Hydrogenophaga sp. SL48: one gene and its partners. The protein of the gene in region 4 interacts with the protein of the main gene of each other region in a pairwise test. Links are inferred from orthologs where the notes say so. Each region holds a gene or a part of one and is shown on either strand. Other genes may lie near its edges.

Evidence for each region.
Region 1: the proteins of secA (region 4) and secG interact in binary tests that used the Escherichia coli proteins (3 or more experiments, as listed by UniProt). The link is inferred for Hydrogenophaga sp. SL48 from one-to-one orthologs.
Region 2: the proteins of secA (region 4) and secB interact in binary tests that used the Escherichia coli proteins (3 or more experiments, as listed by UniProt). The link is inferred for Hydrogenophaga sp. SL48 from one-to-one orthologs.
Region 3: the proteins of secA (region 4) and ybgC interact in binary tests that used the Escherichia coli proteins (3 or more experiments, as listed by UniProt). The link is inferred for Hydrogenophaga sp. SL48 from one-to-one orthologs.

The regions. Positions count from the first base shown.
Region 1 is NZ_CP063400.1:2,850,767-2,858,425, forward strand. Bases 2,084-4,983 are described here. They hold secG (preprotein translocase subunit SecG), read right to left. Parts: upstream 3,786-4,983; coding sequence 3,381-3,785; downstream 2,084-3,380. Other genes in these bases: IM738_RS13480 (NADH-quinone oxidoreductase subunit C), read right to left, coding at 2,084-2,149; IM738_RS13485 (NuoB/complex I 20 kDa subunit family protein), read right to left, coding at 2,186-2,665; IM738_RS13490 (NADH-quinone oxidoreductase subunit A), read right to left, coding at 2,718-3,077; tpiA (triose-phosphate isomerase), read right to left, coding at 3,823-4,569; IM738_RS13510 (NAD(P)H-quinone oxidoreductase), read right to left, coding at 4,588-4,983. In the rest of the region: NADH-quinone oxidoreductase subunit NuoE, read right to left, coding at 1-277; IM738_RS13475 (NADH-quinone oxidoreductase subunit D), read right to left, coding at 274-1,527; more of IM738_RS13480, read right to left, coding at 1,529-2,083; more of IM738_RS13510, read right to left, coding at 4,984-5,577; pnp (polyribonucleotide nucleotidyltransferase), read right to left, coding at 5,597-7,659. UniProt on the Escherichia coli protein: Subunit of the protein translocation channel SecYEG. Overexpression of some hybrid proteins has been thought to jam the protein secretion apparatus resulting in cell death; while this may be true it also results in FtsH-mediated degradation of SecY.
Region 2 is NZ_CP063400.1:3,580,697-3,588,289, reverse strand. The notes cover bases 2,130-4,963. They hold secB (protein-export chaperone SecB), read left to right. Parts: upstream 2,130-3,235; coding sequence 3,236-3,691; downstream 3,692-4,963. Other genes in these bases: panC (pantoate--beta-alanine ligase), read right to left, coding at 4,875-4,963; IM738_RS16930 (NAD(P)H-dependent glycerol-3-phosphate dehydrogenase), read left to right, coding at 3,713-4,735; grxC (glutaredoxin 3), read left to right, coding at 2,879-3,136; IM738_RS16945 (rhodanese-like domain-containing protein), read left to right, coding at 2,333-2,746; gpmA (2,3-diphosphoglycerate-dependent phosphoglycerate mutase), read right to left, coding at 2,130-2,227. In the rest of the region: IM738_RS16955 (S41 family peptidase), read right to left, coding at 1-1,361; more of gpmA, read right to left, coding at 1,484-2,129; more of panC, read right to left, coding at 4,964-5,741; panB (3-methyl-2-oxobutanoate hydroxymethyltransferase), read right to left, coding at 5,851-6,738; nadC (carboxylating nicotinate-nucleotide diphosphorylase), read left to right, coding at 6,820-7,593. UniProt on the Escherichia coli protein: One of the proteins required for the normal export of some preproteins out of the cell cytoplasm. It is a molecular chaperone that binds to a subset of precursor proteins, maintaining them in a translocation-competent state.
Region 3 is NZ_CP063400.1:1,177,943-1,185,644, forward strand. Bases 2,663-5,605 are described here. They hold ybgC (tol-pal system-associated acyl-CoA thioesterase), read right to left. Parts: upstream 4,371-5,605; coding sequence 3,954-4,370; downstream 2,663-3,953. Other genes in these bases: tolA (cell envelope integrity protein TolA), read right to left, coding at 2,663-2,766; IM738_RS05680 (biopolymer transporter ExbD), read right to left, coding at 2,770-3,213; tolQ (protein TolQ), read right to left, coding at 3,218-3,922; IM738_RS05695 (pyridoxal phosphate-dependent aminotransferase), read right to left, coding at 4,475-5,605. In the rest of the region: IM738_RS05670 (ATP-binding protein), read left to right, coding at 1-1,826; more of tolA, read right to left, coding at 1,837-2,662; more of IM738_RS05695, read right to left, coding at 5,606-5,695; transcription antitermination factor NusB, read right to left, coding at 5,711-6,217; ribH (6,7-dimethyl-8-ribityllumazine synthase), read right to left, coding at 6,220-6,684; IM738_RS05710 (riboflavin synthase), read right to left, coding at 6,749-7,390; bifunctional diaminohydroxyphosphoribosylaminopyrimidine deaminase/5-amino-6-(5-phosphoribosylamino)uracil reductase RibD, read right to left, coding at 7,490-7,702.
Region 4 is NZ_CP063400.1:343,128-349,163, forward strand. The notes cover bases 1-3,256. They hold secA (preprotein translocase subunit SecA), read left to right. Parts: upstream 1-311; coding sequence 312-3,056; downstream 3,057-3,256. Other genes in these bases: IM738_RS01610 (M23 family metallopeptidase), read left to right, coding at 1-156; argJ (bifunctional glutamate N-acetyltransferase/amino-acid acetyltransferase ArgJ), read left to right, coding at 3,163-3,256. Also shown: more of argJ, read left to right, coding at 3,257-4,410; IM738_RS01625 (ATP-binding protein), read left to right, coding at 4,444-5,322; IM738_RS01630 (NUDIX domain-containing protein), read left to right, coding at 5,306-5,806; IM738_RS01635 (DNA gyrase inhibitor YacG), read right to left, coding at 5,775-5,972; cell division protein ZapD, read right to left, coding at 5,981-6,036. UniProt on the Escherichia coli protein: Required for protein export, interacts with the SecYEG preprotein conducting channel.

The DNA of each region.
Region 1 (7,659 bases), 2.5 Mb from region 4 along the record:
AGACGTTGAGCTTGAACTTGCCCACCGGCCGCTGGTTGTACATGTTGTAGAAGGTCGTGACCTCGTGCACGGCCATGACCGGCATGCCCAGGTAGGCGGCAATCGCCTTCTCGGCTTGCAGGCTCACATGGCCCTGCTCCTGCTGCACGATGGACAGACAGGCCATGACGGCGGACTGTGCCTGCTCGGCCGGGTACTTAGCCACCTCGCGTGCGAAGCGTTGGATGGTGGCGTCGGAGAGCGTGGCCGCACTCACGGGTTTGCTGCCAGAGATCATCGGTCAATCTCTCCAAAAACGATGTCCATGGTGCCGATGATCGCCACCGCATCCGCCAGCATGTGGCCGCGGGCCATCTCGTCCAGGGTGGACAAATGGGTGAAGCCAGGGGCACGGATTTTCAGGCGATAAGGTTTGTTGGCACCGTCACTCACGAGGTAGATGCCGAATTCACCCTTGGGGTGCTCGACGGCCGCATACGCCTCGCCCTCAGGCACATGAAAACCCTCCGTGAAGAGCTTGAAGTGATGGATCAAGCCTTCCATGTTGGACTTCATGGATTCCCGTGAAGGCGGCGCCACCTTGTGGTTGTCGGTGATCACCGGGCCGGGGTTCACACGCAGCCAGTCCACACACTGCTTGATGATGCGGTTGGACTGCTTCATCTCCTCCATGCGGACGAGGTAGCGGTCATAGGTGTCGCCGGTCTTGCCCACCGGGATGTCGAAGTCCATGCGGTCGTACACCTCGTACGGTTGCTTCTTGCGCAAATCCCAGGCGATACCTGAGCCTCGCAACATGGGACCGGTCATGCCAAGGTTCAGTGCACGCTCAGGGGGTACCACACCAATGCCGACCGTGCGCTGCTTCCAGATGCGGTTATCGGTCAGCAGCGTGTGGTACTCGGCCAGGTAGGTCGGAAACCGCTGGGTGAAGTCGTCAATGAAGTCGAGCAGCGATCCCTGGCGGTTGGTGTTCATCTCCGCCATGGCTTTGGCGTTGCGGATCTTGCTGTGCTTGTACTGCGGCATCGTGTCCGGCAGGTCGCGGTACACACCGCCCGGCCGGAAGTAGGCCGCGTGCATGCGCGCACCCGACACCGCTTCGTACATGTCGAAAAGGTCTTCGCGTTCGCGGAACGCGTAGATCAGGATGGTGGAGCTCCCACAGTCGTTGCCATGGGAACCCAGCCACATCAGGTGATTGAGCAGCCGGGTGATCTCGCTGAACATCACACGGATGTACTGCGCTCGGAGCGGCACCTCGATGCCCAGCAACTTCTCGATCGCCAGACAGTACGCGTGCTCGTTGCACATCATCGACACGTAGTCCAGCCGGTCCATGTAAGGCAGCGACTGGATGAAGGTCTTGTGCTCGGCCAGCTTCTCGGTGGCGCGGTGGAGCAGACCAATGTGCGGGTCGGCTCGTTGCACGACCTCACCATCGAGCTCCAACACCAGGCGCAGCACGCCATGCGCAGCCGGGTGCTGCGGACCGAAGTTCAGGGTGTAGTTCTTGATCTCAGCCATATCAGTGCAGACCGCCGTAGTTGTCTTCGCGGATCACACGCGGGGTGATCTCCCGGGGCTCGATGGTGACCGGCTCGTAGACCACGCGTTGACGCTCGGCGTCGTAGCGCATCTCCACATGACCCGAGATCGGAAAGTCCTTGCGGAAGGGGTGACCGATGAAACCGTAGTCGGTCAGGATGCGACGAAGATCGCTGTGACCCTCGAACACGATGCCAAAAAGGTCGAACGCCTCTCGCTCAGGCCAATTGGCAGACGCCCAAAGACCCGACAACGATGCCACCACCGGGAAGTCGTCGTCCGGGCAAAACACACGAACGCGCACGCGATGATTCAGACTCACCGACAGCAGATGCACCACGACCGAAAACCGGGGCCCTTCCCAAACACCATCACCATAGGTGGAGTAGTCCATGCCACAAACATCGATCAGCTGCTCGAAGCGTGTTTCAGGCGCATCACGCAAGGTCTGCATGACGTCAAGATAGTGGTTCGCCGAGACCACCAGCGTGACCTCGCCACGTTCGACATCGATCGACTGAGCGCGCGCCCCCAGCAAGGCAGTCAGCACGCCCGCAATGGCCGCAGGCGGTGTGGTGTAAGAGATAGCGGTGTCGCTCATGGACCGTCTTTCTGAACCTGTGGGCTGCAGCGGCACTCAGGCCCGCGCGATGGTGTTGGTGCGGCGAATCTTCTGCTGCAACTGGATGATCCCGTACAGCAAGGCCTCGGCGGTCGGCGGGCAACCGGGCACGTACACATCCACCGGCACGATGCGGTCGCAACCGCGCACCACCGAGTAGCTGTAGTGGTAATAGCCACCGCCATTGGCGCAGGAGCCCATGGACAACACCCAGCGCGGCTCAGCCATCTGGTCATAGACCTTGCGCAGGGCAGGTGCCATCTTGTTGCACAGGGTGCCCGCCACGATCATCAGATCGGACTGGCGCGGACTGGCGCGAAAAACCTCCGCACCAAAACGACCCAGGTCGTATCGCGCCGTGGCCGCGTGCATCATCTCCACTGCGCAGCAGGCCAGACCAAAGGTCATCGGCCAGAGCGATCCGGTCTTGGCCCAGTTCACCACAGAGTCGTAACTCGTGGTGACAAAACCTTCCTTGAATACGCCTTCGATCATCTTCCGCTCCGGTGCGCTGCTTGCAGCTTGCGTGTCGTACAGGTGTTGATGCTCATTCCCAATCCAGCGCGCCTTTTTTCCACGCGTAGACGAAACCCACAAGCAAATCAATGAGGAACACCACCCCCGCCCAGAACCCGACGGAGCCGATGTCGGTCAGCGCCACCGCCCACGGGATGAGGAAAGCGATTTCGAGGTCAAAGAGAATAAAGAGGATGGCCACCAGGTAATAGCGCACATCGAACTTCATGCGAGCGTCTTCGAAAGCCTCGAAGCCGCACTCATATGGGGAATTTTTTTCGGCGTCCGGGCGGTTGGGCCCCAGGATGTAGCCCAACGCCTGCGGAATGACACCAACGGCCACACCCACCAAAATGAACAAGAGCACGGGCAGGTATTGTTCGAGACTCATTTGGGTCGGTTCCGCTGCGCATGGCCACGATCGCCATGATTACCACTGATTGGTGCCGACGGCGAGACTCGAACTCGCACAGCTTTCGCCACTACCCCCTCAAGATAGCGTGTCTACCAATTTCACCACGTCGGCTGGATCTGCATTGTCAGGTCCGCGAGGAACAGTGCGGGCTTTGCTGACAACCCATAGAGTTTACCCTGAAACCACCCCGGTTTTCGGGCGAGCCCATGGATTTTCAGAGTGACGCGGACCCGCTGCAAACCTTGCACGGTCCTGCGTCATCCAAGGCTTTCAGCGTCCTTACTTGCCGGGAATCTGTGCCGCGCCCGTGGCAGGCACAGCAGGTACTTCAGCGGGAGCAGCACTGGCCGCTGCCGGCGCCGAATCCGTGCCCGGAATCTGCGAAGCAGGCGCAGGAGGTGCGACGTTTTCGAGCACGCTGCCTGAGCGTGCCGCAGCAGGAGCCAGGTTCCCGAAATAAGCCAATCCCAACGTCCCTGCCAGGAACAAGCCGGCCAGCACCGCCGTGGTGCGCGAGAGGAAGTTGGCACCACCCGATGCACCAAACAAGCTGGCCGAGCCAGCGCCACCACCGAAGGCCGCACCCGCGTCGGCACCCTTGCCGTGCTGCATGAGGATCAGACCGATCATGCCGATCGCGGCGAGGATCTGCACGGCTTGAAGAATGGTCAACAGGATGTTCATTTGTTTCTCCGGATATCGAATGGGGTCCGCGTCAGCCTCAGGCTGCGGCGGCCACGATCTGCAAAAAGTCGGCCGACTTGAGCGATGCACCGCCGATGAGGCCACCGTCAATGTCGGGCTGTGCCAGCAAGCTGGCGGCGTTGGCCGCATTCATGCTGCCGCCGTAGAGGATGTGCACACGCTTGGCGTTGGTCGAGGCCGCGGCCAGCTGGGCGCGCAGCACGGCGTGCACAGCCTGCGCCATCTCGGGTGTGGCCGTCTTGCCCGTGCCGATGGCCCAGACAGGTTCGTAAGCCACCACGATCTCGGTGATGCAATGCCCCACCGCGTGAATGACGGCGGCGAGCTGGCGCTTCACGACCGATTCTGTTTCACCGGCTTCGCGCTGCGTGAGCGTTTCACCGACACAAACGATGGGCGTCACGCCGGCAGCCAGCGCGCGCTGGGCCTTCGCTGCAACGACGTCATCGGTTTCACCTTGGTACTGGCGACGCTCCGAGTGGCCGACGATGGCGTAACGGCAGCCAAAGTCTTTCAACATGGCCACACTCACTTCGCCGGTGTAGGCACCCTGCTCGTGGGCCGACACGTCTTGCGAGCCCCAGGCAATCGGGCTGCCTTGCAGCAGGGCCTGCATTTGCGCCAGGTAAGGCGCGGGCGCGCACAGTGCCATGTCGGCTGCAGGCGCAGCGCCCTGCAAACCATCGAGCATGGCCTTGATCAGCGCTTCATTGGCGGCCAGCGAGCCGTTCATCTTCCAGTTGCCTGCGATCAGTTTTCTCATCTTGTTTTCCAGACTTGCTCAGGACCAGCGCAGAACGATCTTGCCAACGTGTTGGTTGGTTTCCATCAGCGCATGTGCCTGCGCTGCCGCCGATGCATCAAACACGCTGTGGATGACGGGCTTGATCTGCCCCTGCTCCAGCAGCGGCCACACCTTGTCACGCAAGGCAGCGGCAATGGCCGCCTTGAACGCCACTGGACGTGGACGCAGTGTCGACCCAGTGATGACCAGACGACACCGCAGCACGAGGCCTGCATTGAACTCGGCCTTCACGCCGCCCTGCACCGCGATGATGACGAGCCGGCCGTCTTCCGCCAAGCACTCGACCTCACGCGCCACGTAGCTGCCCGCGACCATGTCCAGAACGACGTCAACGCCGTTCCCGTCCGTGAGCTCGCGCGACACGACCGAGAAATCCTGCGTCTTGTAATTGATGGCGTGGTCCGCACCCAGCGACAGGCAAGCGGCGCATTTTTCGTCGCTGCCGGCGGTGGCGATCACGCGCGCACCCAAGGCTTTCGCCAGCTGGATCGCGGTCACGCCGATGCCACTGGTGCCGCCCTGGATCAGCAGCGTTTCACCGGGCTGCAGACGCGCCCGATCGAACACGTTGCTCCAGACGGTGAAGAAGGTCTCGGGCAGTGAAGCGGCCTGCACGTCATCGAAACCCGCCGGCACAGGGAGGCACTGGCCCACCGGCGCCACGCAGTACTCGGCGTATCCCCCACCAGCCACCAGCGCACACACACGGTCGCCGACATTGAATCCCGCGGCAGCCATGGCGGCCGCGTCACCCGACTCGATCACGCCCGCGACTTCCAGACCGGGCAGGTCGGAAGCGCCGGGCGGTGGCGGGTAGGCACCGCTGCGTTGCAGCACATCGGGTCGGTTCACGCCCGACGCTCGCACGCGGATCAGCAACTCGCCCGCACCCGCGACCGGCACCGGACGTTCGGTCAGGCGCAGGACTTCGGGTGCGCCAAAAGCGCTGATCTCAACGGCTTGCATCGTGCCTGAACCCGTCGGCTTATTGCTGCTGTTGCTGAGCGGCTTGCTCGGCGGGCGCGGCGTTGCGGTCGATCAAGGCCTTCATGGACAACTTGACTCGGCCCTTTTCGTCCGTCTCCAGCACCTTGACTTTGACGATCTGGCCTTCGCTCAGGTAGTCGGTCACACGCTCGACGCGCTCGTGGGCGATCTGGCTGATGTGCAGCAGGCCGTCCTTGCCGGGCAACAGGTTGATCAGGGCGCCGAAGTCCAGGATCTTGGTGACCGGGCCTTCGTAGACCTTGCCGATTTCGACTTCGGCGGTGATCTGCTCGATGCGGCGCTTGGCTTCGTCGGCCTTGGCGGCTTCGGTCGCGGCGATGGTGATGGTGCCGTCTTCGTCGATGTTGATCTGGCAACCGGTTTCTTCGGTCAGCGCGCGGATCACGGCGCCGCCCTTGCCAATCACGTCACGGATTTTTTCCGGATTGATCTTCATCGTGAAGAGCTTGGGCGCGAAATCCGACACTTCGGTCTTGGCCTCGCCCATGGCTTCCTGCATCTTGCCCAGGATGTGCATGCGGGCTTCCTTGGCTTGGGCCAATGCGACCTGCATGATCTCTTTGGTGATGCCCTGGATCTTGATGTCCATCTGCAGCGCGGTCACACCATTGGTGGTGCCGGCCACCTTGAAGTCCATGTCGCCCAGGTGATCTTCGTCACCCAGGATGTCGGTCAGCACGGCGAAGCGGTTGCCGTCCTTGATCAGGCCCATGGCGATGCCGGCCACGTGGGCTTTCATGGGCACGCCTGCGTCCATCAACGCCAGGCAGCCGCCGCAGACGGAAGCCATCGACGAGGAGCCGTTGGACTCGGTGATTTCCGAGACCACGCGCATGGTGTAGGGGAAGTCTTCCTTGCTCGGCAGCGCGGCGATCAGCGCACGCTTGGCCAGACGCCCGTGGCCGATTTCGCGGCGCTTCGGGCTGCCCACGCGACCGGTTTCGCCGGTGGCGAAGGGAGGCATGTTGTAGTGCAGCATGAAGCGGTCTTCGTAGTCGCCCGACAGGGCGTCGATGCGCTGCGCGTCACGGTCCGTGCCCAGGGTCGCCACCACCAGCGCCTGCGTCTCACCGCGGGTGAACAGGGCCGAGCCGTGGGTGCGGGGCAGCACGCTGTTGCGGATTTCGATGCCGCGCACGGTACGCGTGTCGCGACCGTCGATGCGGGGCTCGCCAGCCAGGATCTGGCCACGCACGATCTTGGCCTCGATCTCGAACAGCAGACCTTCGATGGCCACGCTGTCAAAGGCCATGCCTTCGGCCTTCAGGGCCGACATCACGTCGGCGTAAGCCGTGCGGCAGGCCTGGGTACGTGCCTGTTTGTTGCGGATCTGGTAAGCGGCTTCCAGTTTGGCCTTCGCCAGATCGTCGATCTTGGCGATCAGCGCTTCGTCCTTTGCGGGCGCGGTCCAGTTCCACTCGGGCTTGCCGGCGTCGCGCACCAGGTCGTTGATGGCGGCGATGGCGATGTTGCCCTGCTCGTGACCAAACACCACGGCGCCGAGCATGATTTCTTCAGACAGTTGCTGTGCTTCGGATTCCACCATCAGCACGGCGGCCTGGGTGCCGGCGACCACGAGGTCAAGCTGGGAATCCTTGCGGGCGGTCTGACCGGGGTTCAGCACGTACTGGCCGTTCACATAGCCCACGCGGGCGGCACCGATCGGGCCGTTGAACGGGATGCCGCTGATGGACAGTGCGGCCGAGGTGGCGATCAGGGCCGCGATGTCGGCATCGACTTCAGGGTTCAGCGACAGCGTGTGGATGACCACCTGCACTTCGTTGAAGAAACCTTCGGGGAACAGCGGGCGAATCGGGCGATCGATCAGGCGGCTGGTCAGGGTTTCAAATTCGCTCGGGCGGCCTTCGCGCTTGAAGAAGCTGCCGGGGATCTTGCCGGCGGCGTAGGACTTCTCGAGGTAGTCCACGGTCAGCGGGAAGAAGTCCTGGCCGGCCTTGGCGTCGGTCTTGGCGACCACGGTGGCCAGCACGACGGTGCCGTCCATGTCGAGCAGCACGGCGCCGCTGGACTGGCGGGCGA
Region 2 (7,593 bases), 3.2 Mb from region 4 along the record:
ATCAGGCGCTGGCCGGGGTTCTTCTTGGCCTCGTCTTCCAGGCGCTTGCGGGCGGTTTCGCGGTCTTGCTCACGCACCTGCTCGGCGGCGCGCTGGGCGTCGGTCATCGGGGTTTCGCCCGGCTTGGCTTCCTTGCCGTTGGTCAGGTGCTTGGTCAGGTCGGCTTCACGGGTGCGCAGCGCGGCAAACACATTGCCTTCCAGCGTCTCGTCGACCATCACGTCGGGCACGATGCCCTTGGCCTGGATCGACTTGCCGCCCGGCGTGTAATACCGCGCGGTGGTGAGCTTGAGGCCGGTGTCGGGACCGAGCGGGCGCACGGTCTGCACCGAGCCCTTGCCGAAGGTCTGGCTGCCCAGGATGGTGCCGCGCTTGTGGTCTTGCAGGGCACCGGCCACGATCTCGCTGGCCGAGGCGGAGCCTTCGTTGACCAGCACGACCATGGGCACGCTCTTCAATGCGCCCTTGGTGGCTTCGGTCAGGCGCTTGATCGGGTCGCTGCCACCGCGGCGCAGGTAGTGCTGGGGCGCGGCGGTGTAGACAAACTTGCTGTCGGCGAGCTGGCCGTTGGTCGAGACCACGGTCACGTTTTCCGGCAGGAAAGCGGCCGAGAGCGCCACGGCCGCGTCCAGCAGGCCGCCCGGGTCGTTGCGCAGGTCGAGCACCAAGCCCTTGATCTTCGGGTCGGCCTTGTACAGGTCTTCGACCTTCTTGGCGAAATCCTCGATGGTGCGGTCCTGGAACTGCGACACGCGAACCCAGGCGTAACCGGGCTCGACCATCTTGGTCTTCACGCTCTGGGTCTTGATCTCTTCACGGGTGATCGTGACGGGGAAGGTGCGGTTTTCGTCCTTGCGGAAGATGCTCAGCAGCACCTTGGTGCGCGGCTCGCCGCGCATGAGCTTCACCGCGTCGTTGATGCTCAGGCCCTTGACGGCGGTGTCGTCGATCTTGGTGATCAGGTCGCCCGACTTCAGGCCGGCCCGGAAGGCGGGCGAGTCTTCGATGGGCGAGACCACCTTGACCAGGCCGTCTTCCATGGTGATTTCAATGCCCACGCCGACGAAGCGGCCGCTGGTGCCTTCACGGAATTCCTTGAACGACTTCTTGTCGAAGTACTGGGAATGCGGGTCAAGGCTGGCGACCATGCCCGAAATGGCCTCGGAGATGAGCTTTTTCTCGTCCACTGGCTCCACATAGTCGCTCTTGACCATGCCGAACACGGCGGCGAGCTGCTGCAGTTCTTCCAGTGGCAAGGGGGCCAGCGAACCGCGGGCCACGGCCTGCATCTGCACCGTGGTCAGCGCCCCGGCCACCGCGCCCACGGCGATCCAGCCCGCGATCTTCAGCTTGTGACCCACTTGTTTGCCCATCGAAATACCCCAAAAAAGGACGCCAGCTGGGCGGTGACGTCACCGGGCTGGCAAATCAATATACACCTTGGAGCAAGGCCCCTCGATTCGGTTCCTTGCTATCGGCACACTCAGTGTTTGCCTTGAGCGGCGACCGCTGCGGCGGCCCTCGCGGCGGCTTCGGCGTCGCCCAGGTAGTAGCTCTTGATGGGCTTGAGATCGGCGTCGAGTTCGTAGACCAGCGGGATGCCGTTGGGGATGTTCAGGTTCACGATGTCGGCGTCGGAGATGCCGTCCAGGTACTTCACCATGGCGCGGATGCTGTTGCCATGGGCGGCGATCACCACCCGCTGGCCGCTGGTGATGGTGGGGGCGAGCACCTCGTTCCAGAACGGCATGACGCGGGCCACGGTGTCCTTCAGGCACTCGGTCAGCGGCACGGCATCGGCTGGCAGGCCAGCGTAGCGACGGTCGCTGCGCTCGCTGCGGGGATCGGTGGCCTCCAGGGCCGGTGGCGGCGTGTCGTAGCTGCGGCGCCAGATCAGCACCTGTTCGTCGCCGTACTGTTTGGCCATGTCGGTCTTGTTCAGCCCCTGCAGTCCGCCGTAGTGACGCTCGTTGAGGCGCCAGTCCTTGACCACCGGCAACCAGCTGCGGTCCATCTCGTCCATGGCGTACCAGAGCGTGTGGATGGCGCGCTTGAGCACGCTGGTGTAGGCCACGTCGAAGTCGTAACCCTCGGCCTTGAGCAGCTTGCCGGCCGACATGGCCTGCGAGACGCCGGTGGGCGTGAGATCCACATCGGTCCAGCCGGTGAAGCGGTTTTCGAGATTCCAGGTGGATTCGCCGTGGCGAATCAGGACGAGTTTGTACATGGGGTGGACGGGGCGTTGGGGACGAAAAACAGCGCGCGCTGGCGGGATGCCAGCGCGCGCCAGCCACACATTCTAAAATCCCAGGCTTAACTGGAAAGGTTGCCTGTGAGTTTCTTTATCGACAATTGGATGCTGCTGCTGGTGGCGTTGAGCTCTGGCGCCATGCTGATGTGGCCTGCGCTGGCCTCGGGTGGTGGTGGCGGCGCTGCCGGTGTCACGCCGGCCGAGGTGGTGCAGCTGATGAACCGTGAGAAGGCGGTGGTGGTGGACATTGGCGGGGCCGACGAGTTTGCGGCGGGCCACGTGGTGGGGGCGAAACACCTGCCGTTGGGCGAGCTGGAGGCCAAACTGACCGGCGCCGTGAAAAACAAGGCCACGCCGGTGGTGCTGGTCTGTGCCTCGGGCATGCGTTCCAAGCGCGCCGTGGCGATCGCCAAGAAGCTGGGCTACGAGAATGCCCGCTCGCTGAATGGTGGCATGGGCGCCTGGCGCTCCGCCAACCTGCCGGTGGAGAAGTGATCCCCCCTGCGCCGCTGCGCGGCTTCCCCCCAGGGGGGCCACGCCTTTGGACCGGCGGAGCCGGATCTTCGGCGTGTGCTGTGCTTCGGTCTCACGCTCCGGTCCTGTTTTGTCTGAATGAGGAGTCGCCAATTGGCCCGCGTCAAAATTTATTCCAGTGACTACTGCCCTTATTGCAGCCGTGCCAAGGCCTTGCTGCAGCAGCGTGGTGTGACCGACTATGAAGAAATCGTGGTCGATGGCAAGCCCGAGCTGCGCGCCCGGATGACCCAGCTCACCGGTCGCACCAGCGTGCCGCAGATCTTCGTGGGCGAGACCCATGTGGGTGGCTGCGACGACCTGCACGCCCTGGACCGCAGCGGGGGACTTGTGCCCCTTCTGCAGGCCTGATTTCCCCGGTGGCGTTGCTGAGATAATCGCCGCCAAAGCCCGCTGCGGGACCCCGTCCCCTGGCGGGTTTCTGCCTTTTCACTTTTTCAGAAAGCTCTTATGGCCGACCAAGATCCCATCTTCCAGATCCAGCGCGTTTACCTCAAGGAAGCCTCGCTGGAGCAGCCCAACTCCCCGGCCATCCTGCTGGAGCAGGAGCAGCCCTCGGTGGACATCCAGCTGGGCGTGGAAGCCAATCCCGTGGCCGACGGTGTGTACGAGATCTGCGTGACCGCCACCGTGCAGACCAAGATCAAGGACAAGACCGTGTTCCTGGTCGAAGCCAAGCAGGCCGGCATCTTCGAGATCCGCCACCTGCCACAGGACCAGATGGGCCCGATCATGGGCATCGCCTGCCCGCAGATCGTCTACCCCTACCTGCGCGGCAACGTGGCCGACCTGATCCAGCGCGGGGGTTTCCCGCCCGTGCACCTGGCCGAAATCAATTTCCAGGCCATGTACGAGCAGCAGCAGGCCCAGGCGGCCGAAGACGCTCCGCGCATCGTCACGCAGTAAGTCTGTTTGGCGTCCCCGTCGATGAACATCGTGGTGCTCGGCGCGGGTGCCTGGGGCACCGCCCTGGCCATCAGCGCGGCCAGTCATCCAGGTCAACCGCACCGGGTCAGTCTGTGGGCGCGCGATGCGGCACAGGTGGCCGCCATGCGCGCAGACGGAGAGAACCGCCGCTATTTGCCCGGTGTTGCCTTGCCCTCTGGCCTCACGCTGGCCGGTGACGACGGGCACTGGCCGTCGGGCCTGCTCAAGACTTCCGACCTGGTGGTGATCGCCACGCCCATGGCGGCGTTGCGGGCCATGTTGGAGCGGCTCGCGAACGTGCAAGCGCCAGTGGCCTGGCTGTGCAAGGGGTTTGAGGCCGCGGCGGCCGGGAGCGATGCGCCCGGGCTGTTGGGCCATGAAATTCGCGCGCAAGTCGCGCCAAGCCTTCGGGCGGGCGTGCTCAGTGGGCCCAGCTTCGCGCAGGAAGTGGCGCGTGGCCAACCCACCGCGCTGGTGGCGGCCAGCGAACACGCCGGCGTGCGCGATGCGCTGGTGTCGGCGTTCCACGGCCCTTTGCTGCGGGTTTACGCCAATGAAGACAGCGTGGGTGTCGAGGTGGGGGGCGCGGTGAAAAATGTGCTCGCCATCGCCACCGGTCTGTGTGACGGCCTGCAACTCGGCCTCAACGCGCGTGCCGCGCTCATCACGCGCGGCCTGGCCGAAATGACGCGGCTCGGACTCGCCCTGGGCGCCCGTGCCGACACGTTCATGGGGCTCTCCGGGCTGGGCGACCTCGTGCTCACCGCCACCGGCGACCTGTCCCGCAACCGCAAGGTGGGTCAGCTGCTGGCCCAGGGCATGACACTGAGCGAGGCGGTGGACTCGCTGGGCCATGTGGCCGAAGGCGTGTACAGCGCACGCACGGTGGTGCACCGAGCCCACCTACTGGGCGTGGACATGCCGATCAGCGAAGGGGTGGTGGCGCTGCTCGATGGACAACTGAAACCCGAACAAGCCGTGGCCGCCTTGATGGGGCGCGATCCGAAAGAAGAGGCGCTGTAGCCGGGCGGCTGTCGAGCCAATTGCGCGTCCGGCGTGGGGTGTTTTCACCCCAGGATGCGGTGGAACCGGCTTCGCCGGGCCAATCGCATCGCCCCCTTGAGGGCGTGACGGGCGAAGCCCGGCGCGGGGGAGGGCCTATCTACACCTCGAAGTTGTCGATCAGGCGCGTGCGTCCCAACCGGGCTGCGCCCAGCACCACCAGCGATTGAGGGGCCAGCGCGTCGGCCGTCTTCGGCAACTGCAGATCGGCTCGACGCCGCACCGTCAGGTAATCGGGCTGCCAGCCTCGCAGCGCCAGCGCGCGCATGGCGCGGGCCTCCAGCCCCTCCAGCTGTTCGGGCATGGCGCCCGCTGCGGCCAGGGCGTCGCGGGCCAGCGCGCGCAATGCCAGCGACAGTTGCACCGCCTCGGCGCGTTCGGCCTCGCTCAGGTAGCCGTTGCGCGAACTCAACGCCAGGCCATCGGCGGCGCGCTGCGTCTCGCCCGCGATGATCTCGACCGGCATGCCGAACTGCTGCACCATGCGCCGGATCACCATCTGCTGCTGGTAGTCCTTCTTGCCAAACAGCGCATGGCGTGGCCCCTTGGCTTCGGAAAACACGCACTGGAACAGCTTCATCACCACGGTGCACACACCGATGAAAAAGCCCGGGCGGAAATGCCCTTCCAGGATGTCGGCCAGATCGGCCGGTGGCTGGATCTTGTAGCCCTGCGGTTCGGGGTAGAGCTCCTTCTCGGCCGGCGCAAACACGATGTCGCAGCCCGCTTTTTCCAGGCGGTCGCAGTCTGCCTGCAGCGTGCGCGGGTAGGTGTCGAAATCTTCGTGGGGCGCAAACTGCAGGCGGTTGACGAAGATGCTGGACACCGTCACATCACCCAGCGGCTGTGCCGTGTGCACCAGGTCCAGATGCCCCTCGTGCAGGTTGCCCATGGTCGGCACAAAAGCCGGCGAGTTGAACGGCCGCAGCGCGGAGCGGAGGTCTTGGATGGTGTGGACGAGTTGCATAGGAGCGATGGGAAGTCTTGTCGAGGGGCGCCGCGGAACCGGCTTTGCCGGGCCGCCAGCGCCGCCCCCTTGAGAGGGTAGCGCCGAAGGCGCTGCGGAGGTGATCCAGCTACCAGGCGTGCAGCGTGTCGTCGGGGAAGCTGCCGTCTTTCACCGCCGCGACGTAGGCGGCCATCGCCTCGCGCACGCTGCTGGCACCGTCCATGAAATTGCGCACGAACTTCGGGTTCTTGCCGAGGTTGATGCCCAGCATGTCGTGCATCACCAGCACCTGGCCGGCCGTGCCTTTGCCCGCCCCGATGCCGATGGTGTGGCAGGTCTTGAGTTCGTTGGTGATCTCCGTGGACACGGTGGCGGGCACCATCTCGAGCACCATCATGGTGGCGCCCGCGTCCTGCAGTTCGGCGGCATGGCGTCTCAAGACCAGGGCGGCGGCGTCGCCGCGACCCTGCACCCGGTAGCCACCCAGCGCGTGAACGGTCTGGGGGGTGAGGCCCAGGTGGGCGCACACCGGGATGCCGCGCTCGACCAGGAAACGCACGGTGTCGGCCGTCCAGCCGCCGCCTTCGAGTTTGACCATGTGGGCGCCGGCCTGCATCAGCACCGAGGCGCTGCGCAGCGCCTGTTCCTTGCTCTCGTGGTAGCTGCCAAAGGGCAGATCGCCAATCACCCAGGCCGTGGCCTGCACGCGCAGCATGCCGCGCACCACGCTTTCGGTGTGGTACCTCATGGTCTCCAGGCTCACCCCCACGGTGCTGGAAAGCCCCTGGCAGACCATGCCCAGCGAGTCGCCCACCAGGATGCATTCCACGCCGGCCGCATCGGCCACGGCGGCGAAGGTCGCGTCGTAGGCGGTCAGCATGGTGATCTTCTCGCCGCGGTCGCGCATTTCCTGCAATCGCGGCAGGCTCACCGGCTTGCGTTGCGGCAAGGGCGACGCCGAGGGCAGGGTGCCGTAGGGCGTACCGGTGGCGGGCTGGGCGGTGGGCTGGCTCATGGTGATGTCCCCTCGGCAGGTGGTCGGAATGGGGCGGACTATAGTCCATCCCGTGTGCCCCTTCCCGTTATGCTTCTGCCCATGAAACACCTGTCAGATTTCACCGCCGCCGACCTGGTCGAACTCGCCCGCAGCGACGTGGCCCGAGCCTTGGCCGAAGATGTGGGCACCGGTGACCTCACGGCGGCTCTCGTGGACCGCTCGCGAACTGCCCGTGCACGCATCCTCGCGCGCGAACCGGCCGTGATCTGTGGCGAACCCTGGGTCGAGGCCGCTGTGCTGGCGTGTGACCCCTCGGCGCGGCTGACCTGGCACGTGGGTGAGGGCCAACGCTGTGCGACCGATCAGGTGGTGCTGGAGATCGAAGGCAAAGCACAGGCGCTGTTGACCGCCGAGCGCACCGCGCTCAACTTCCTGCAGCTGCTCTCGGCGGTGGCCACGAAGACGGCGGTGTTCGTCGATGCCGTCCAGGGCACGCGCGCGGCCATCGTGGACACACGCAAGACCCTTCCCGGCCTGCGGCTCGCGCAGAAGTACGCGGTGAAAACCGGTGGAGGCGTGAACCACCGCATCGGCCTTTACGACGCGGTGCTGATCAAGGAAAACCACATCGCCGCTGCCGGTGGTGTGGGCGCTGTGTTGAAGCGGGTGCAGGACACCGCCCCTCAGGCGCATTTCGTCGAGATCGAGGTCGAGACCCTGGCGCAGCTGGATGAAGCGCTGGATTGCGGGGCGCAGATGGTGCTGCTGGACAACATGGACATCCCCATGCTGCAGGAAGCCGTGCGCCGCAACGCGGGCCGGGCGATTCTGGAGATCTCCGGGGGTGTGAACCTGCAGACGGTGCGGGCCCTG
Region 3 (7,702 bases), 840 kb from region 4 along the record:
TCGAGTCGATCGCGCCGATGGTGGCCGATGCGAGTGGCCAGACCACGCTGCAAACCTACCAGGCCGAGGCAGGCCAGCTGGAGATGCTGGCCGCTGCCCCGATCCGAGACCCCGACAAGCCCGGGGATTCGCCACACGGGGCCATCCTGATGGTGCGCCATTTCGACGATGTCGAGCGCCAACGCTTCAGTGAGGTGCTGATGGTGCCTGTGACCCTGTCTTTTGATGCGCCCAATCACCACGGAACCACGGACGCCCACCTGGTGCCTGCCGAGGACAGCCGCGACGAGCTGCATGCCGTGGTGCAGGACGCGGAAGGCCGTGCGGTCGTCGAGCTCGTGCTGCGCCTGGACCGCGACCTGGAGCGGGTGGGCAGCGCCCTGGCGTGGAATGGCATGGTCCTGGCCGTGGCGGGTGGCTTGCTGGCCAGCGTGTTGCTGGTGGTGCTGCTGGACCACTTGATCCTGCGGCGTTTGCAGCGCCTTCTGGGCGAGGTGCAGGGGATCACCGAGCGAGGGCCGACGGCCGCCGGTCAGGTCGCGGTGGAAGGTCAGGACGAACTCAGTCGCCTGGGCGAGGGGGTGAACGAGCTGCTGGCGCGTGTGCGCAGCGACGCACAACACCAGCAAGACGCCCATGAGCGCCAGGAGGCGCTGCAGATCCAGCTGATGCAGAGCCAGAAGACCGAGGCACTGGGCCGGTTGACCGGCGGCATTGCGCACGATTTCAACAACTCGCTGGCCGCGATCACGGGCTGGGTGCGGCTCGCGGCCGAAGACGTGGGCCCGGACCACCCCAGCCAGGAGGCGTTGCAGCAGGCGCTCAAGGCCGCGCGTTACGCCGACGGCCTGATGCGCCAGCTGCTGGCGTTTGGCCGGCAGTCGGCGCCCAAGCTGCGGCGGCTGCGTTGGTCCAGCCTGATCGAGGACACCCGCCAGATGGTGGCGTCGGGGCTGACGCGCGATTGTGAACTGACGGTGGACTGTGCGCTGGACGACGACGAGGTCGATGCCGACCCGACGCAACTGCAGCAGGTGCTGGTGAACCTGCTGATCAACGCGGCGGACGCCATGAAGGGAAACGGGCGCATCGAGCTCGCGCTGAACGCGCTGGTGCTTCCGACCGACCCGGATCTGCCCCCGCCGCCGGGCGTCTCTGCGCTGGAGCCGGGGCGCTACATCGTGCTCAGCGTGCGCGATCACGGGCCGGGCATTGCGGCCGAGCACCTGGACCGTGTGTTCGAACCGTTTTTCACCACCAAGCCCAAGGGACGCGGCACCGGCCTGGGCCTTTCGGTGGCGCAGGGCATCATGGCGCGCCATCAGGGCGCCATCGGTCTGGTCAGCGGCGCCGACGGGACCTGCTTCTACCTGTACCTGCCCGCCAGCCGGCGCGACGAGGCGATCGCACCCGTGACCTCGCCCGGTGAGCCCGCGAAGGGGCGACAGCTGCTGTTTGTGGACGACGACCAGTCGGTGCGCCACGCCTGGAGCGCGCTGCTGGAGCGCAAGGGCTGGCACGTGACCCGCTCGCGCGACGGTGAAGAGGCGTGGGCGCAGTTCTCGCAGACCGGCAAACGGTGGGACGTGGTGCTCACCGACCAGTCCATGCCCAGGCTCGACGGCGTGGGGCTGGCCCTGCGCATCCATGCCACGCCCTCACCGCCCCCGGTGGTGCTGATGAGCGGTCATGTCGATGAAGTGAGCCCAGAGCATCTCAAGACGCTGTTCACCGCGGTGCTGCACAAGCCGGTGGACGCGGCCGAACTGGATAGGGTGTTGCAGGGGGTGGTGCAGAAATCGGACGTGGTGACGAGACCGGCCTGAACCGCGGGCCTCAGTCCGTGGGCCGGACCACCACGATGATGGGTGAGGGGACCCGGCCATCCACGTCGCGAGGCAGCGATCCGGTGCGGTCGATGGCCTTGAGGGCCGCATCGTCCCAGGCGGCGTTGCCGCTGCTGTCGACCACGCGTCGGCTGGTGATGGTGCCGTCGGACAGTGCCCGCACTTCGATCTCCGTCCTGAGTGAACGCGGGAAGTCTTCGGTGTAGCGGATGTTGGGGCGGATGCGGGCAGCGACCTTGGAGCCGTAACCTGACGACGGTCCGCTGGACTGCTGGGCAGAGCCGCGCGCCTCGGGGCCGCCGCTGGCGCCGGCCTGACCCATGATGCGGCGCATCTGGTCTTCGCGATCGGCCTTGGCGGCGGCTTCCGCTTTGCGCTCCCGCTCTGCCTGGAGTTTTTGCTCCTGCAGCTTCTTTTCGGCCTGCTTCTTGGCGTCTTCCTTCTTTTTCGCGTCGGCGAGCTTCTTCTCTTCCTGCTTGCGCTCCAGCGCCTCCTGCCTCTTTTCTTCGGCCTTCTTCTTCAGCTCTTCGGCCCTTTTCTCTTCGAGCTCGCGCTTCTTCTCTTCCTGCTTTTTCTTCTGCGCGGTCGCGATGTCGGCCTGCTTCACCACCGGTTCGGGAGGGGGCGGCGCGGGCTTGGGTTCGGGCCTGGGCGCTGGTTTCGGCTCGGGTTTGGCCTCTGGCTCGGGCGGCGGCGGCGGCGGCGGCGGGGGTTGCACGGCGCGCGGCGCGGCCTCGCGCGGCACGGCCGACCAGAGCTCGGCCTCGAAGCTGACCGGCTCTTCGTCCTTCTTCCAGTGCACGCCCCAGGTGAGCGCGGCCATCAGCAAGGCGTGCGCGACCAGCGCCAACCCCACGGGCACGGTCCAGCGGCCGGAGCGCGGCGGTTTGAGGTCGAGGGCGTCGGTGGTGACCTGCATGGTTCAGCGGCTGGACTGCACGGCCAGACCCACGCGCTCGACGCCCGCGCGCTTGAGCGTGTCCATGGTCTTGACCACGGTCTCGTACTTGATGCCCTTGTCGGCGCTGATCACCACCGGCACCTTGGCGGGCTCGGCGTCGCCAGCGGCCGAGCCTTGCAGGCGGCTCACCTCGCTGGCGAGTTGCGCCATCTTGATGCTGGGGCTGCTTTTGCTCGACGAACCCAGCCGCACCTGGATCGACTCGTCCTTGTCGATCACCACCTGCACGAAGCTCTTGGGCTGGACGTCGGCCTGGCCCACGCTGGGCAGGCTGATCTGGCTCGGTGAAATCAGCGGTGCGGTCACCATGAAGATGATCAGCAGCACCAGCATGACGTCGATGAACGGGACCATGTTGATCTCGTTCTTGGTGCGGCGCACGCGCCCGCGTGAGGTGGCGGCCATGGTGTCAGTGTCCCGATGCGGTGGCGTGGGGCGCCTGCTGGCCCAGGTTGCGCTGCAGGATGTTGGAGAACTCTTCCATGAAGGTCTCCATGCGGTTGGCCACGCGGTCGATGTCGGTGGCAAAACGGTTGTAGGCGACCACCGCCGGGATGGCGGCGAAGAGGCCGATGGCGGTGGCCACCAGCGCCTCGGCGATGCCGGGTGCGACGGTGGCCAGCGTCACCTGGGCCAGCGCGGCCAGGCCGGTGAAGGCGTGCATGATGCCCCAGACCGTGCCGAACAGACCCACATACGGCGCCACCGAGCCGACCGTGCCGAGGAAGGAGAGGTTGGTTTCCAGGGCGTCCAGTTCGCGCTGGAAACTCGCGCGCATGGCGCGGCGGGCGCCGTCGAGCAGCGAACCGTTGTCGGTGATGCGGCGCTCGCGCAGCTTCTGGTATTCGCGCATGCCGCTGGCGAAGATGCGTTCCATCGGGCCGCCGTGGCGCGCGCTCTGGGCGGCGGCCGCGTAGAGGTCGTTGAGGTTGGCGCCCGACCAGAACTCGCGCTCGAAGTCCTCGTTGTGCGAGTTCACGCGTTTGAGGGCGAACACTTTGCGGATGATGGCGGCCCAGCTGATGATGGACACCAGGCCGAGCAGGACGACCACGGCTTGAACCACCCAACTGGCGTTGAGCAGCAACTGGACAATGGAAAGTTCTTGGGGCATGTTGGCGTTGCGGTTGGGACTGGTTCAGGGGTCAATGGTTCCCGGCGGACAGCGCTTGGATGACGCTGGCGGGAATGCGCTGGGGTCGTAGGGTGGCGGCGTCCACCCAGCCGATGCGGATGCTGCCTTCGCAGAGCACCGTGGGGGCCGCGCCGTCCTGTTGCAGGACGGCGCTTTGTTCGATTGTGAGCGAGGCTTTGCCCGATTCGGTCACGCGCGCGGTAACCAGAAGCAAATCGTCGAGCCGGGCAGGGCGGTGGTAGCGCAGCTGGGTGCTGGTCACGACGAACATGCCGCCGACCTGCTCGCGCAGTGCGTGCTGCTCCACGCCCAGGTGGCGCAGCCACTCGGTGCGGGCGCGCTCGAAGAACTTGAGGTAGTTGGCGTAGAACACGATGCCGCCGGCATCGGTGTCTTCCCAGTAGATGCGCACCGGCCAGCTGAAGATCGCCCCCACGCTCCCCGCTGCGCTGGGGTCGCTGCCCCCCGAGGGGGCTGGCCCTGCCTTGGGGCGGCCCGGCGGCTGGGCCGGAGCTGCGAGCAATGGCTCGCTCACAGCGCAGCCTCCAGACGGGCCACGGCCTCCTGCAGCTGGGGCAGGGCGTTGGCGGTGGAAAAGCGCAAATAGCGGCCGGGGTCGGCGAGGCCGAAGTCGCGGCCGGGTGTGGTGGCCAGCTGGCAGCGGCGCATCAGCTCGAAGGCCAGCGCCCAGCTGCCGCCTTCGTCGGGCCGGCTGCCCTGCGGCGGGATGCTCCAGCGTTCGCACAGGCCGCGCACGTCGGCCCAGGCGTAAAACGCGCCGTCGGGCATCACCGGCACCGTGAGGCCGAGCCGGTTGAGCGCGGGGATGAAATGGTCCCGGCGCGCTTTGAACTCGGCGCGTCGCCGTTCGTATTCCGCCAGGCTCTCGGGCGCGAAGCAGGCCAGCGCCGCGTGCTGTGCGATGGTGCTGGCGCAGATGAACAGGTTTTGCGCGAGGCGCTCCACGGCAGGCACCAGCGCGGGTGGCAGCACCAGCCACCCCAGGCGCCAGCCGGTCATGTTGAAGTACTTGGAGAAGCTGTTGATGCTGATGACCTGATCGCCCAGCCCGTCGGGCAGGCCGAGCGCGCTGTGGCCATAGGCTTCTTCGTAGGACAGACCGAGGTAGATTTCATCGACCAGCGTGACCCCGCCTTGGTCGCGCACGAAGCGCGCGATGCGTTCGAGCTCGTCGCGGGCGATGGAGGTGCCGGTGGGGTTGGACGGCGAGGCGAGCAGCACACCGCGCGTGGCCGGCCGCCAGGCCGCTGCCACGTGCTCGGCGCTCAGCTGGAAGCGGTCTTCCGGCCCCGAAGGGATCAGCACCGGCGTGCCCTCGGCGGCCTGCACGAACTGGCGGTTGCAGGGGTAGCAAGGGTCGGGCATCAGCACCTCGTCGCCCGCTTCGATCAGCGCCAGGCAGGCCAGCTGCAGCGCTGCCGAGGCGCCGGCCGTGACCACGATGCGGCCGGGGTGAATGTCCAGCCCGAAGCGGCTGGCGTACCAGCCGCTGATCGCTTCACGCAGGGCGGGCAGGCCGGTGGCGGGGGTGTACTGGCTGCGCCCGTCGTGGATGGCGCGCTCGGCGGCGGCCTGCACCAGGGGGGGCGCGGTGAAGTCGGGCTCGCCGATGTTCAGGTAGATCATGGGCCGTTGCCCGGGCCGCGCCTCGCGGGCCATCTCGGCGGCGGCCTTGGCCAGCTCCATCACATAGAAGGGTTCGACGCGTTGGGCGCGTTGTGAAATCCGCATCGGTCTGGACCCGCCTCAGGCAGGTCGCGAGGCCGGCTTGCGCGCCGGCGCGGGCGACGCGGCCACCTCGTCGGGACGCAGCTGCGACGCGATCTTGTGCAGCACGCCATTGACGTACTTGTGACCGTCGGTGCCGCCGAAGGACTTGGCCAGTTCGACGCACTCGTTGATCACCACGCGCCACGGCACATCGAGGCAGTGCTGAAACTCGTAGGCGCCGATCCACAGCACCGCGCGTTCGATCGGGGAGAGTTCGACCAGCGGCCGGTCCAGCAGCGGCGTGATCAGCGCATCCAGTGCACCCGCCTGTTCCACGCAGCCGTGCAGCAGCGCGTCGTAATGCACGCTGTCGGCCTTGTGGAAGCCTGCGAGGTCGCGGGTGAACGCGTCGATGTCCCCCGCGTCGTTGCGGCCCACCATGTGCTGGTAGAGGGCCTGCAGGGCGAATTCGCGTGCGCGCGTGCGGGCCGATTTGTCGGCGGCCTTGCGCGGCTTGGGGGTCAGGGCGGTGGGTTCGGTCATGTTCATGCGATGGCGTCGAGCAGGTGGGCCATCTCGATGGCCACACGGGCAGCGTCGCGGCCCTTGTCCACCTGGCGGGCCACGGCCTGTTCCAGGTTCTCGGTGGTCAGGATGGCGTTGGCGATGGGCGTGTTGGTGTCCAGCGAGACGCGGGTGACGCCGGCCCCGGACTCGTTGGCCACGAGTTCGAAATGGTAGGTCTCGCCGCGGATGATGCAGCCCAGCGCGATCAGCGCGTCAAAGTCGTCGCGCTCGGCCAGCGCCTTGAGCGCGATCGGCACTTCCAGCGCGCCGGGCACGGTGACGTGGGTGATGTGCTTTTCCAGCACGCCCAGGGCCAGCAGCTCGGCATGGCAGGCCTCAAAGAGCGCGTTGGTGATGCCTTCGTTGAAGCGGGCCTGCACGATGCCAATGGACAGCTTCTTGCCGTCGAGCAGGTTGGAGGTGCCTTTGTCTGCGCCAAACATGGGTGGTTCTCTCGGTGGTCGGTGGGGTGAATGGGGGTGAGTGTTGGCGTGGCCGGTGCCGGGTTCAAGCCACGCTGGCCGGGGTGGCCGTGGCACCCAGCATGCGTTCCACGTAGCGCGCCACGGTGTCGATCTCGAGGTTCACGGCGCTGCCTGCCGTCAACTGCCCGAGCGAGGTGTTTTGCACCGTGTGGGGAATCAGGTTGATGCTGAACTCGCAGCCGGCGGCGCTGTCAACGAAGCTGTTGACGGTCAGGCTCACCCCGTTGACGGTGATCGAGCCCTTGTAGGCGAGGTACTTGCCCAGCGAGGCGGGTGCCATCACGCGCAGTTCCCAGCTTTCGCCCACCTGGGCAAACCGGGTGACCTGACCGACACCGTCCACATGGCCCGACACGATGTGGCCCCCGAGACGGTCGTTGGCGCGCAGGGCTTTTTCCAGGTTCACCTGGCGGCCTTGCTCGGACAGGCCGGCCGTGCGCGCGAGCGATTCCGCCGAGATGTCGATGGAGAACCGCCGTTCGGCGGGGTTCAGGGAGGTGACAGTCATGCATGCGCCGTTGAGCGCGATGCTGTCGCCAAGGGACACGTCGTCCAGGTAGCCCGGCGGCGCCTCGATCGAGAGACGCTTGCCGTGGTCCAAAGAACTGCCCTGGGCGTGGAGGTCGGCGATGCGCCCCACGCCGGTGATGATGCCGGTAAACATCGGCGTATTTTCGCAGGGTTTGGGCCGGCTTCCTCTGGGCCGCCCAACGAAAGGTGAAAAGCGCGCGGGGAAGCGCGGCCAGAGGGCCCGCGAAAGGGTTCAGGCGCGCAGAAAACCGTCCCGACCGCGCACCCGTGCCACGATGCGGAGGTCGTCCCCCACCGGGTCCACCGAGTGAAAGGCCAGCGCGAGGCCCTCGTTCAGCGCCTGCAGGGGCCCGAAGCCCGCGATGCCCATGCCGCCGATGCCCAGCAGGGTGGGGGCCAGGTAGAGCAACAACTCGTCCACCAGCCCTTCGCGCACCCACGACCC
Region 4 (6,036 bases):
ATTGCTGAAGTGGGGTCGACCGGTCGATCAACGGGACCCCATTTGCACTTTGAAGTGTGGGTGAGCGGTGTGCCTCAAGACCCCGCACGCTTCCTGGCAGCAGGTGAAACCTTGGCGGCTGCGCAGCTGGTTCCGGGTGTCCGGCGCAGGCCCTGAAGGTGCGCCCGGGGTGCCGGGTAAAATCGCGACTTTGCTCTTGAATCAGCAGCGTTCGTCGGCACCTTCACTGTGGCCGCCTAACCGCTCAGGCTGGCGGGAGATTAACGAGTTTTTTGCCTGGCCGGACGGTTGTCTGGCGCCGGGCTGCACCTATGGCCACAAACATCCTCACCAAAATATTTGGTAGCCGCAACGACCGGTTGCTCAAGACCTACCGCAAAACGGTGGAGCAGATCAATGGTCTGGAACCCCAGTTCGAAAAGTTCACCGATGAGGAGCTGAAGGCGCAGACCGAGACTTTCAAGCGACGCGTTGCCGAAGGTGCATCGCTGGAGTCGATCCTGCCAGAGGCCTTTGCCGTCGTGCGTGAGGCCAGCAAGCGCGTGATGAAAATGCGCCACTTTGATGTGCAGATGGTGGGTGGACTGGCCCTGCACCATGGCAAGGTGGCGGAGATGCGGACCGGTGAGGGCAAGACCTTGACCGCAACGCTGCCGGTGTACCTCAACGCGTTGACCGGCAAGGGTGTGCACGTCGTGACGGTGAACGACTACCTGGCCAGTCGCGATGCGCAGTGGATGGGACGGCTCTACAACTTCCTGGGGCTCACGGTGGGCATCAACCTGCCGCAAGCCCCACGTGAAGACAAGCAAGCCGCTTACGGCGCAGACATCACCTATGGCACCAACAACGAGTACGGTTTCGATTACCTCCGTGACAACATGGTGTACGAGGCTTCAGACCGCGTGCAGCGCAGCCTCAACTACGCGATCGTGGACGAGGTGGACTCCATCCTGATCGATGAGGCCCGCACGCCGCTGATCATCAGCGGCCAGGCTGAAGACCAGACCCCCGTCTACAACGCCATCAAACAGCTGATCCCGCACCTGACCCGCCAAGTGGGTGAGGCCGATCCGCGCACCGGGGAAGGTGTGATCACCCCCGGCGACTTCACGGTCGACGAGAAGGCGCATTCCATTCACATGACGGAGCAGGGCCACGAAAACGCCGAGCGCCTGCTCAGCCAGGCAGGTCTTTTGCCCGAAGGCGCTTCGTTGTACGACCCAGCCAACATCGCACTGATGCACCACCTGGTGACGTCGCTCAAGGCACACCACCTCTATCACCGTGATCAGCACTATGTGAACCAGGGTGGCGAGATCGTCATCGTTGACGAGTTCACTGGGCGCCTCATGTCGGGTCGTCGCTGGAGTGATGGTTTGCATCAGGCGGTTGAGGCCAAGGAAGGTGTCGCCATCCAGCCTGAAAACCAGACGATGGCGTCGATCACGTTCCAGAACTACTTCCGCCTTTACAGCAAGCTCTCCGGCATGACCGGCACGGCGGACACCGAAGCCTACGAGTTTCAGGAAATCTACGGCCTGGAGACGGTGGTGATTCCGCCCAACCGGGTCAGCAAGCGCGTCGATCAGCTCGACCGCGTGTACAAGACGACCAAAGAAAAGTACTTCGCTGCGATCCAGGACATCCGCGAGTGTCACGAGCGCGGTCAACCGGTGCTGGTGGGCACCTCGTCGATTGAGAACTCAGAAATCATTGCCGAGCTGCTGGTGGCCGAGAAGCTGCCTCACGAAGTGCTGAACGCCAAACAGCACGCTCGTGAAGCGGACATCATCGTGCAGGCGGGTCGCCCGGGAGCGATCACGATCGCCACCAACATGGCCGGGCGCGGCACCGACATCGTGCTGGGCGGCAACCTGGAAAAAATGAGCGCGGCCATCGAATCCGACGAGTCGCTGGATGAAGCGACCAAGGCGTCGCGCATCGACGCCCTTCGCCAGCAGTGGCAGCAGGACCACGACAAGGTGAAGTCGCTCGGTGGCCTTCGCATCATTGCCACGGAACGCCACGAAAGCCGTCGCATCGACAACCAGCTGCGCGGCCGTTCGGGTCGCCAGGGTGACCCGGGGTCGTCGCGCTTTTACCTGAGCCTGGACGATTCGCTGATGCGCATCTTCGCTGGCGACAAGGTGCGGGCCATCATGGACCGCTTGAAGATGCCCGAGGGCGAGGCCATCGAGGCCGGCATTGTCACGCGCAGCATCGAAAGCGCCCAGCGCAAGGTGGAAGCGCGCAACTTTGACATCCGCAAACAGCTGCTGGAATACGACGACGTGTCGAATGACCAGCGCAAGGTCATCTATCAGCAACGCAACGACATTCTCGACGCGCAAAGTTTGCGTGCACAGATCGACTCGCTGCGTGAAGGCTGTTTCACCGATCTGGTTCACCAGTTCGTGCCTGAGGGCAGCGTGGAAGAGCAGTGGGACCTGCCGGGGCTGGAGCGGGTGCTGCGTGAGGAGTGGGCGGTGGACGTTCCAGTGACTTCATGGGTGTCGGATGCGGAGTCCATGGACGTCGATGAAGTGGTGGCGCGCGTGCTGGCGGCATCGAAGCAGGTGTTCGATGACAAGGTGGCGCAGGTGGGTGACGAGAACTTCACCCAGTTCGAGCGCATGGTGCTGCTGCAGACCATTGACAGCCAGTGGCGTGACCACCTGTCGGCGCTGGACTACCTGCGCCAGGGCATTCACCTGCGCGGCTACGCTCAGAAGCAGCCCAAGCAGGAATACAAACGCGAGGCTTTCCAGCTGTTCGGGCAGTTGCTGGACAGCGTGAAGAACGATGTCACGCGGGTGTTGGTGAACGTGCGGGTCCAGTCGGCCGAACAGATCTCCGCCGTGGCTGAGCAGATGGAAGCCCGGGCCGAACAGATCGCCAATGTGACCTACACCGCGCCCACCGAAACGGGAGATGTGGAAAGCATCACCGATCCGAGCACCGTGGTGGCGGACATGCCGCGCGTGGGGCGCAACGATCCCTGCCCCTGTGGCAGTGGCAAAAAATACAAGCATTGCCACGGCGCGTTGACCTGATGGCCATTCGGGGGACCTCGCCGGTGGCCTGGCGAAGCCGTTCCCTGGCGTTCTGAAACCCACTCACCGCGCCCGACGCGGTTTTTTCTGACAGGAACCCGTTGCCATGGCTGTGAATTTCACCGCTCCACTCGCCTCCAACCTGCTGCCGGTCGCTGGTGTGCGCATTGGCGTGGCCGAGGCGGGCATCCGCAAGGCCAACCGCAAAGATCTCACGGTGTTTTTGCTGGACGAAGGCAGTGTGGTGGGAGCCGTGTTCACCCAGAACCGCTATGCGGCCGCACCGGTGCAGGTGTGCCGCGAACACCTGACCGCGGGGCAGAGCATCCGCGCCATGGTGATCAACACCGGGAACGCCAATGCGGGCACGGGTGAGCCGGGCCTTGGTCACGCACGCCAGACCGCCCACGCGCTCGCGTTGGCATTGGGGGTGAAGCACGAACAGGTGCTGCCGTTCTCCACCGGAGTCATCATGGAGCCGCTGCCGGTGGACCGCCTGATCGCGGGCTTGCCAGCAGCGTTGGCCGACGCGGCCAGCGCCGAGGGTGCTTCGGGTGCTCAATGGCTCAAGGCAGCCGAGGGCATCATGACCACAGACACCTTGCCCAAAGCCATCAGCCGCCGTGTGAGCTTGGGTGGCAAGACCGTGTCCATGAGTGGAATGGCCAAGGGCGCAGGCATGATCCGGCCCAACATGGCGACCATGCTGGGCTACGTGGCGACCGACGCGGCCGTTTCTCCCTCGATCATGAACACGCTGGCCAAGCGCCTGGCCGATGTGTCCTTCAACCGCGTGACCGTGGACGGGGACACGTCCACCAACGATTCTTTTGTCGTTGTTGCTACGGGCAAAGCGGGCAACGACCCGGTGACAGACCTGGACAGCGCGGATGGACAGGCGCTGCTACTGGCGCTCACGGAAGTGGCCCAGTTCCTTGCCCACGCCATCGTGCGAGATGGCGAAGGCGCCACCAAGTTCATCACGGTGCGCGTCGAAGGTGGGCAGAACAGCGAGGAATGCCTCAAGGCCGCCTATGCCGTGGCCCACTCCCCGCTGGTGAAGACTGCGTTTTTTGCCAGTGATCCGAACCTCGGCCGTATCCTGGCGGCCGTGGGTTATGCGGGCATCGCCGATCTGGACGCGACGAAGATCGAGTTGCACTTGGGCGATGTGCATGTGGTCCGAAAAGGGGGGCGCCACCCCGACTATCGCGAAGAAGATGGCCAGCGCGTGATGAAGGCGGCGGAGATCCTGGTGCGCATCGGGCTTGGACGGGGCGACATCACCGAGACGGTCTGGACCTGCGACTTCAGCCACGACTACGTGACCATCAACGCCGACTACCGGTCCTGAGCCCAGGCTGGCTGGCCTTCGAGGATGCTGCAGATGAACGAACATGTCGAACGGCTCATTCAGCGGGCCGAACACCTGATTGAACGCATCGAGTCGGTGCTGCCCCAGCCGCTGGGTGCGCCTGACTGGTCTGCATCAATCGCCTTTCGCTATCGCAAACGCAGCAGCGGGCATGGCGCTCTGGAGCCGGTCCGGCACGTGGCGGAGATCAACTTGGCCGACCTCCAGGAGATTGACGGGCAGAAAGACAAGATCCAGCGCAACACGCTGCAGTTTGTGAAGGGCCTGCCCGCCAACAACGTCTTGCTTACCGGTGCACGGGGTACCGGAAAATCGTCGCTGGTCAAGGCTTGCTTGCACGAGTACGCGTCTCAAGGGTTGCGACTGATCGAGGTAGACAAGGGCGATCTGGTTGATTTGCCCGATATTGTCGATGTGGTGGCCGATCGGCCCGAGCGCTTCATCGTGTTTTGCGATGACCTCAGTTTTGAGGACGGCGAGGCGGGCTACAAGGCGCTGAAATCCGTGCTGGATGGTTCGGTGTCCGCCGCCGGGGACAACGTGCTGATCTATGCGACCAGCAACCGCCGTCATCTGCTGCCCGAGTACATGAAGGAAAACCTCAGCTACACGCACACACCCGACGGTGAAGTGCACCCGGGCGAGGTGGTAGAAGAAAAAATCTCGTTGTCCGAACGGTTCGGCCTGTGGGTCAGCTTCTATCCGTTCAGCCAGGACGAGTACCTCGCCATCGTGCGGCAATGGCTGTCGTCATTCGGCGTCCCTGCCGCCGACATCGATGCGGCGCGTCCTCAGGCCCTTGTGTGGGCGCTGGAGCGTGGTTCGCGCAGCGGTCGTGTGGCCTACCAGTTTGCACGTGATTACGCTGGCTCCCATGGCACGGGCACCTGAGCGCGAAACACTGGTGGTGGACGGCGGCGGCGCAGAGCCGGAGGGCGGCCAACGCCCCGTGACCGAGGTGGCGGTGGGCGTGCTCATTGCCCCTGATGGACGTTTTCTGCTCACATCGCGCCCTGAAGGCAAAGCCTACGCGGGTTACTGGGAGTTTCCTGGAGGCAAGCTGGAAGCTGGCGAAACGATCGAGCAGGCGCTGCGGCGCGAGTTGCAAGAGGAAATTGGCGTCACGATCGGACAGCCCCACCTTTGGAAGACCTCCATGGTGGACTACCCTCACGCGCTGGTGCGGTTGCACTTCTGCAAGGTTTTCACCTGGGAAGGTGCGTTGCAGATGCATGAAGGCCAGCGGTACGGTTGGGAACGGCTTCCTGTGAGTTGTGAGCCGGTGTTGCCTGGCACGGTGCCTGTGCTGGCGTGGCTCAGCGATGAAATGGGGGCTGACGAAATCAGCTCTTCTCGAAATCAGGATCGCTGTTGATTTCGTGCTCGGGCAGCGAAAACCGTTCGCTGGCCCATGCGCCGAGGTCCAGGTTTTTGCAGCGATCGCTGCAAAATGGTCGATAGGGGTTGGATGGCGCGTAGACGCTCTGACCGCCGCAGGCGGGGCAGCGGACACGTTTCGGGGGAACGTCCGGCGCGTTCATCCTCGGGTTCAAATGCAGAGCGTCAGCTCGAACGCTGCGTCATCCGGTGCCGGGTGCAGCCGCT